Regions from separate parts of the Cellulosilyticum sp. WCF-2 genome, predicted to be linked through region 2. Evidence: predicted binding sites of a transcription regulator. Region 2 holds the regulator's gene; the other holds the start of a gene.

Region 1 (4,680 bases), 980 kb from region 2:
GTAATACTTTCTGGTTTGGTTTGCTTATCTGCATTGTAACCAATTACACCACTATGTGTTTTAACACCGCTAGAAATAGCTGTTGCTGTAGAAGCTGAATCTGGTGCGAAAGATGTAGAGTCTTGGGTTGTAGCTGATCCACATACTGGAAACTGGGATACTGCTAGCTTGCCTAAGTTAATACCACCTTTTTCAGTTACACCTTTATAGATTTGCGCAGAATTAACTTGTACATAAGACATACCATCCCCAATAAAGTTAAATATGTATTTGGGTTTTTTGTAAGTTTGCTCTTTAGCACTTTGTACAATATTAGTCGTATTAGCTCTAGCTGGCACTGCAATCGTCCCCACTGCTGTGATACCTACAAGGGCTGTACATAAAATAGCTGCAAAAATCTTCTTTGAAAGTTTCATTCTTATTTCCCCTTTACTATTTGCTTTATTTCATGCGTTTAGTATAAAAGGGGGATATTAAATCGGAGTTTGTTCTTTATTAGATTTAAGTTAACTCCTTGTTAAATCCTTCTTCTTTTCTTTTTTTCCTTTTGAGTATACATCATACTGTCTACATACTTTAAAAATTCTTCTACACATTTATAATCACTATTGTAACTATCCATGCCATAACTAAACTTCAAGTCATAGACTTTACCGCTACTAACATTATAAGCTTTTACCCGTTCTTTAAATCTTTCCATGTATTTTATCATCTGTTTCTTATTTTGCTGCTCACTTAAAATAAGGAATTCATCCCCACCCATTCTAAAAATACGGTGCTTATAAGGAAAACTACCTCTTAGAATTTGAGAGAAACTTTTCAGAGCCTCATCACCTTCTTGATGCCCATATCGATCATTAATTATCTTAAAATCGTCCAGATCTATATTAATAGCTGTTAAAGTTAATTTTTGTTTCTTTGCTAATTTGGAAGTGTAGCTTAAATAACTTTGTTTATTTTCCATCATTGTAAGTGCATCATATTGAAGCCCATCTATAATGTTAAAAACATATGCACAAACTAATAAACCACCTACTGTACTCCATATCGTTAAATAATCTTCACAAACAACTTGAACTACCACAACCAAAGTGATGATAGTAAAATACATTAACCCCATGATGTACTTATAAGCCGTCAATCTTTTGTGATAGCGCCAGATAAGTAAAATGCCATAACCTAAATAAAATAGGGTAATTGTAGGAACTATCCAAAATAACTGACCTCTTATATAATCATTTTCCAAACTTACAGTTGCAATCCAGCCTGTCCTTATATTAATGAGGGTTAAAACAAAAAGGATAATAGCCGGTACGTAAATCCATCTATTACATTTTATTTTCGCTCGCAGGGCCTTTTGTAACCAACATTCAAAATATAACACCCCCAAAAGTAAAAATACTGGCACTATAATAAATCCTAATATATTAACTATTAGATGAAGTATCCTAAAAGTAGATAAATTCTTTGTATTAAAAATAACACTCCCTATCTCTAATAACATTATAAGTATATCAAGCCCTATTAAATACATAAACAATCTATTAATCAGCTCCGATTTATCTAGTCTAAAAAAAGCATGTGCAATAATAATGCCTAAAATAAGTGATACTACAATATTAGTTTGTACTTGCCAAAACATATCGTTATAACCCCTCCCTCTTATAGTCTATATTAACACACAATTATCTGAATTCTTAAAGATTATGTAAATTTTTTTCACTTTTATTATCTATTTATTATTCATATTGACAATACTTTTTTGATGCCCAATTATCTTTGTTTATTTTTTTGTTTGATATTTAACAATTACTTTTTGTTTCTTTAAAAAATTATGTGCTAAATCCCAACGTTTTACCTGTTTATATTTATCAATAGTTTATAATTTTACAACAATCAATAAATTGACAAAGCTACAATGTCATGTTAACATCACAATATATTCACAATACATTAACAAGTTTTATTATTTTTTGTGTTTTATATTGTTAAAAATATAACAATATATCTTCACTCACTATTATACAATCACATTAAAGGAGGCTATTAAAATGTCTGAAAACAAGAAAGTTAAAGAAGAAGCACCTGTAGTTGATGCTGTAAAAATGGTAGACGAATTAGTTCAAAAAGCGAAGGTTGCTCTTGATGAGTACATGAAACTCGATCAAGCACAAGTTGACGAAATTACTAAAGCTATGGCTCTTGCTGGTTTATCCGCTCAAATGAAACTTGCTAAGATGGCAGTTGAAGAAACAGGCCGTGGTATTTTTGAAGATAAAGTTACAAAGAATATCTTTGCAACAGAGTATATTTATCACAGTATTAAACATGAAAAAACTGTAGGTGTTATTGAAGATAACGAAGATGAAGGTTACATCGAAATTGCTGAACCAGTAGGTATCGTAGCTGGTGTTACACCAACCACAAACCCAACTTCTACAACAATGTTCAAAGCTATCACATGTGCTAAAACACGTAATCCAATTATCTTTGGTTTCCACCCAGCTGCTCAAAACTGTTCTCGTGAAGCTGCTATCATCGTAAGAGATGCTGCTATCAAAGCTGGAGCACCTGAAAACTGTGTTCAATGGATTGATGTACCATCTATCGAAGCTACAAATGCTCTTATGAATCATCCTGATGTAGCAACTGTACTTGCAACTGGTGGTTCTGCAATGGTTAAAGCTGCTTATTCTACTGGTAAACCAGCTCTTGGTGTTGGTCCTGGTAACGTACCTGCTTTCATTGAAAAAACAGCTAATCTTGAACAATCACTTACAGACCTTATCCTTTCTAAATCATTTGATAATGGTATGATTTGTGCATCTGAACAAGCTGCTATCATTGAAGCTCCAGTTTATGATCAAGCTGTTGCTTTCATGAAAAAACAAGGCTGCTACTTTGCTACTAAAGAAGAAATTAAAAAACTTGAACCAGTTGTTATCGACCCAGTTCGTATGATGGCAGGTCCAGCTATCGTTGGTAAATATCCATATGAAATTGCAGCTCTTGCTGGTATTACTATTCCAAAAGAAACTAAAGTAATCTGCTGTGAAATTGATGGTGTTGGTGAAGCTTACCCACTTTCAAGAGAAAAACTTTCTCCAGTACTTGCTGTTGTTAAAGCAAAAGACGTTGAAGATGGTATCGTAAAAGCTGAAACAATGGTTGAACTCGGTGGTCTTGGACATACAGCAGTTATCCATACAACAAATAATGACCTTATTGATGAATATGGTAAACGTCTTAAAGCTTGCCGTATCATTGTAAACTCTCCATCAGCATTCGGTGGTATCGGTGATGTTTACAACTCACTTATGCCTTCACTTACACTTGGCTGTGGTTCTTACGGACATAACTCTACATCATCAAACGTTACAGCTCAAAACTTAATCAATAAGAAAAGGGTGGCTAAGAGACGCGTGAATATGCAATGGTTTAAAATTCCAGAAAAAATCTACTTCGAAGCAGGTTCAGTACAATATTTAGCAAAAATGCCAGACATCTCTCGTGCAATGATCGTAGCTGACCCAATGATGGTTAAACTTGGTTATGTTGATAAATTAACTTACCAATTAAATAAAAATTTAAATAAAGTAGCTATTGAAATCTTTAGCGAAGTTGAACCAGATCCAGACTTAGTAACAGTTAAAAAAGGTACAGCTGTTATGAATTCATTCCAACCAGACGTTATTATCGCTCTTGGTGGTGGTTCTGCAATGGATGCTGCTAAAGCTATGTGGTTATTCTATGAACACCCAGAAGCTGACTTCATCGGTATGGCTCAAAAATTCATGGATATTAGAAAACGTGTTTACAAATTCCCTAAACTTGGTAAAAAAGCAAAAATGGTTTCTATTCCAACAACATCAGGTACAGGTTCAGAAGTAACATCTTTCGCTGTAATCTCTGATAAATCTAAGAATATGAAATACCCACTTGCTGACTATGAATTAACACCAGATGTAGCTATCATTGACCCAGAATTTGTTATGTCAGTTCCAGCAAGCCCAACAGCAGACACAGGTCTTGACGTTCTTACACACGCTATCGAAGCTTACGTATCCGTTTTAGCTTCTGACTATACAGACGCTCTTGCACTTCACGCTATTAAACTTGTATTTGAATACTTACCACGTTCATACAAAAACGGTGCTAAAGACCCAGAAGCAAGAGAAAAAATGCACAATGCATCATGTATCGCAGGTATGGCATTTACAAATGCATTCCTTGGTATTAACCACTCACTTGCTCATAAACTTGGTGGTGAATTCCATATCGCTCATGGTCGTGCAAATGCAATTCTTCTTCCACACGTTATTGCTTACAATGGTGAAACTAACCCATCTAAATTTATGGCATTCCCTAAATACGGTAAGTTCATCGCTCCACAAAGATATCAAGACATTGCTAAAATGTTAGGTCTTAAAGCTTCTACTCCAGAAGAAGGTGTTGCATCACTTGTTAAAGCAGTTAAAGACTTAATGAAAGAAGTTAACATCCCATTCACACTTAAAGAAATGAATGTAGATGAAAAAGAATTCTTAGCTAAAATTTCAGATCTTTCTTACAAAGCTTTCGAAGATCAATGTACAACAGCTAATCCTAGACTTCCAAAAGTAACAGAACTTGAAGAGCTTTACAAAAAAGCTTACTACGGTAAATAGTCATTTTATTTTA
Region 2 (4,680 bases):
CAATTATGACCTTACCCTATATCAAGTAGACTTAGAAACAAAAATAAGTCAAGTCCTAACTGAGCGAGGGGTAGTATTAGGTAAGTATGAAGAGGCATTATATTATGAAGAAACCACTGGTGATAATGGCGTTAATAATTATCAAATTAATAAGATAGTAAGTGGTCAATCAGAAAATTATATAGAGAAAGTGACTAGCATTGATCATACTAGTGACGCGCTCTATTTTAATTTACAGGAACATAACATTTATATAGGCCGTAAAATCTTTAATGAGGGGTATGGTGAATTTGTTAAATATAATGAGGTGTATGATTTAAAGAAAAAAGAAACAAGAGTAAGTTTGCCTGATGAACAAGGCTTTCCAGGAGGAGGGGCAAGTACAAAGGTCATTAGTACAAAGGGTACAGCAACGTATTACTTACAGTACCTCAATGAATGGAATTGGCTTAGTGATTTAAAAGTAGTGGATACATCTACTAATACAGAGACTGTCCTTAAAAAAGAGATTATAGAACCTAAGCTGATACGCTTGCAGGTGCAAAATAATCAGTAAAAAGAATAGCAAATAAAAAACTGGTCTCAAAGCTTTTAGCTGGAACCAGTTTTTTGTTTTTTTTATAGTGTCTCGCTTAAGGCTTCCCATTCTTCATAATACTTGGTAATGGTAGCATTTAAGTTTTCTTTTTCTGCCAGGAGTAGGCTGCTTTTATCATAGTTACTGTAGACTTCCTCTAGGCAAAGCTGGGCGTCAATATCAGCTATTTTTTCTTCAGCTTCGCTAATAGCTGTTTCTAGCTTGGCCATTTGGTTTTGAATACGGCGTATTCTGGTTTGTTCTTCTTTTTGCTTTTGCCAATCTTCTTTATTAGTGGTAGCAGCAGTAGCTTCTTCTACAACAACGCTGGTTTGCTGAGTAGCTGAAGCAGCAAGCTCCTTTTTCTTTTCTATATAATAATCATAGTCTCCTAAATATTCCATGGTGCCGTCTTTAGACATATCAATGATTTTACTTGCTGTTTGATTGATAAAATAACGGTCATGGGAAACATAAAGGACAGTGCCTTCATAGTTTAATATGGCACTTTCTAGAATTTCCTTTGAAAGAATATCTAAGTGGTTAGTCGGCTCATCTAAGATGAGAAAATTGGCTTTAGAAAGCATGATTTTGGCTAATGCGACACGGCCTTTTTCACCACCGCTTAAGCTACTAATGGGTTTAAAAACATCATCATTCGTAAAGAGAAAAGCAGCCAGTACATTACGGATTTCTCCATTTTTAAGTTCTGGGAAAGTACCTTGGATTTCCTCCATAATGGTGTTAGTAGTATCTAAGGTAGCATGTTCTTGATCGTAATAGCCTACAATAACATTGCTTCCTAATTTTAGGGTACCCGTTGTAGGAGTCATTTGATCTAAAATCATACGGAAAACAGTGGTTTTACCAACGCCATTAGGACCTACGAGAGCTACTTTATCCCCTTTTTTGATTTCCATATTCATATGGCTAAAAATCGGGCTGGTATCAAAGGTTTTACTTAATTCACTAATGCTTAAGACATCATTGCCACTTACAACTCTTGGGGTGAGTACTAGCTGCATAGGTTTGTTATCAATCATTGGCATATCCATGACTTCTACTTTTTCTAAAGCTTTTTCACGGCTACGAGCACGTTTAATAGATTTTTCCCTGTTAAATTGTTTTAGCTTAGCAATAACCGCTTGTTGGTGGGCAATTTCCTTTTGCTGTTTTTCAAAGTGTTTCATAGCCACTTCATATTCTTTTTCACTTTTGATGATGTAGTCGCTGTAGTTACCGTTGTAAACAAAGCTACGTCCAAATTCTAAGTGAACGACTTTAGTGACGATTTTATCTAAGAAGTAACGGTCATGGGAAATAATAAGGACAGCACCTTTATAGCTACGTAAAAAGCCTTCTAGCCATTCGATAGCTTCAATGTCTAAATGGTTGGTAGGTTCGTCTAAGAGTAATAAACTAGGCTCTTGAAGTAGGAGCTTACCTAGAGCGACACGGTTTTTTTGTCCCCCTGATAAAATAGACACTGGTTTATCATAAATGGTTTCATCAAAGCCTAAGCCTTTAAGAACGCCTTTGACTAAACTTTTGTATTCATAACCCTTACTATTTTCAAATACCATACGTTCAGCATCATATTTATGAATGAGTTCTAAAGAACCAGTCTTAGCGATTTCAGCTTCCATGGCATGAAGTTTTTCTTCTAAGGCAATGACTTCATCAAATACATGTAGGAGTTCCTCATAGACGGTAGCTGTAGAATCTAACTCCATATGTTGTTTTAAGTAACCTATGGTGCAGTCTTTAGTAGAAGTAATGGTACCTTCATCTGGTTCTAATTCCTTAGTTAGAATTTTAAAAAGGGTTGTTTTACCTACACCATTATTTCCTATTAAAGCTACTTTCTCATGGTCTTCGATATGAAAACTAATATTTTTTAAGATTTCTCGGTCAATAAATGTTTTCTTGATATTGCTACATGAAATAATCATAATATCCTCCTTGTAACGCCTTTTATTATTTTAGCAAATAAAAGCGCAAATTGAAAGAAAAGGGGCCAATAATCTACATTGACAAAAAAAAAACTTAAATGCTATACTAGGGTTATGAGTTTGCGTATATGAGGAGATGAGAAGGTGACGGAAGAAAGAAAGATTTCTATGAATGTAATACGGAGATTGCCACGTTATTACAGATATCTGGGAGAATTGTTACAAAAAGGAGTAACCAAAATCTCCTCCAGAGAATTAAGTGAGAAGATGAATGTGACCGCATCACAAATTCGTCAAGACCTTAACAATTTTGGAGGCTTTGGGCAACAGGGTTACGGATACAATGTGGAGTACTTGCATACAGAGATAGGAAAGATATTAGGACTTCACCAAAACTATAAAATGATTATTGTAGGCGTAGGTAACTTAGGACAAGCTATTGCTAATTCAACATCATTTAGTAAAAGAGGCTTTAAGTTAATCGGTTTATTTGACGTTAATCCAAGACTAATTGGTATGAGCATACACGGGGTAGAAGTACAAGATATTGACAAAATGGAGCAGTTCGTAAAAGAAAATGAAGTAGAAATTGCTATTTTAACAATGCCAAAAACAAGAGTAAAAGAGACAGCTGAGAGTTTAGCAAAATGGGGGATAAAAGGCTTATGGAACTTCTCACCTGTGGATTTATTCGTACCAGATACAGTACAAGTTGAAAATGTACACCTTTCTCATTCATTAATGACTTTGGCTTATAAGATTAATGAGGCTGAGGTTGAAAGAGAGAAGAAAGATAAGAGTGAGAGTATAGGGCAAATTGAAGAATAAAGTGGTGGCTTAATGGAGTTCTTTGGGAATGATATTGAGGGGAAGAATGGATAGAAGTGAATAAAGATAAGGGAATGTCCGTAAGGCTTTTGTTGGGAAGACAGAAGGCTTATGGGCATTTCTTTTTGCGTTTAAAGAGATAGATCTTTAGGTAATAGGGGAGTAAAGGCGAAAAAGTGAGAACAAAGATAAAGTGAATGCTTTCATTTGTAAGTAAGTTGCGATCAGAAGCTACTGGAAAGAAATGAGAGGGATGGCTGCCCTCCGGAGTTCCGCTCCGTATTTTCGCAGGCACTAAGCTTATTTTTTTGATGAACGGTCGAAACTCGCTGGCGCTCAAACAGTCTCCCTAAAACCCATCAAAAAAATTTGCTAAGTGCCTGCTGAAAATACTCGCAAGTCACCCCTTGAGGGCAGCCATCCCTCTCATTTCCAGCAGCTTTCTGGCGTAAAGGTGCTTTTTATAAAAAAGATTGTCTTAATAATGTCGAAAATAGACGAACCCTTTTTGTTGTTATATGTGGTTTGATGAGAGTACAATAAGCTTATAAAAGAACGAGTAAGGGTTAATATAATAATGTTATACAGGAAAGTGGTTTAGCTCAAATTATTTCAAGTGAATTGTAAGGGGATATTTATAATAAAACAAATGATTTCATTGACACTTTTGAACCACTAAAATCAGTCAGCATTACTAATAAAATGATGGAAAAATGTAAAAGAAATGAAGAAAACCTTTTTGTTGACACATTCAAGAAGACAAGCTATGATTGAGTCAATAAATGACAAAAGGTGGAAACTAGCGATGACTACATATGGATATGCAAGATGTTCGACAGACGAAAATAAGCAAGATATTAATAGGCAGAAAAGAGAACTTAAAGCTTTAGGTTGTGTGGATGAGAAAAATATATATTGGGAATATGAAAGTGGTACTAAGATAGAGCGAATAGAGTTAAATAGGCTATTAAATCAAGTGAAAGCAGGAGATACTATTGTTACTACAGAGGTGTCACGTATTACAAGAAGTACAAAGCAACTATGTGAAATTATAGAGATGGCAAAAGAAAAGAATTTGAAGCTCGTGATAGGTGGCTTTATAGTTGATTGTACAAAAGGACAATTAGATGCTATGACTGATGGAATGCTAAAAATGATGGGTGTATTTGCTGAAATGGAACGCAATATGATAAGTGAGCGTGTAAAGAGTGGAATGGCAAATGCAGCAGCTAAAGGTAAAGTCATAGGAAGACCGAGTACAACGGTTGATAGTTTGCCAAGTAGTTTTATAAAGCATTATCCAAAGTATAGGAATAAAGAGAT

What was found. The regulator Rex, encoded in region 2, represses fermentation and respiration genes when NADH is low (regulators of the CRP and FNR family bind a similar motif). The targets are predictions, from matches to a motif close to ATTGTTAANTANTTAACAAT.
Region 1: adhE (bifunctional acetaldehyde-CoA/alcohol dehydrogenase) is a predicted target of Rex. The motif match lies at 1,985-2,004, and genes of this name have one in related genera.

Annotation. Positions count from the first base shown of each region.
Region 1 covers NZ_CP034675.1:196,111-200,790, forward strand. Annotated here, with positions in the region: gene EKH84_RS00710 (alkaline phosphatase) at 1-416, opposite strand, end outside; gene EKH84_RS00715 (GGDEF domain-containing protein) at 518-1,642, opposite strand; gene adhE (bifunctional acetaldehyde-CoA/alcohol dehydrogenase) at 2,052-4,667, shown strand.
Region 2 covers NZ_CP034675.1:3,994,243-3,998,922, reverse strand. Annotated here, with positions in the region: gene EKH84_RS18115 (DUF5050 domain-containing protein) at 1-556, shown strand, start outside; gene EKH84_RS18110 (ABC-F family ATP-binding cassette domain-containing protein) at 619-2,529, opposite strand; gene EKH84_RS18105 (redox-sensing transcriptional repressor Rex) at 2,674-3,357, shown strand; gene EKH84_RS18100 (recombinase family protein) at 4,163-4,680, shown strand, end outside.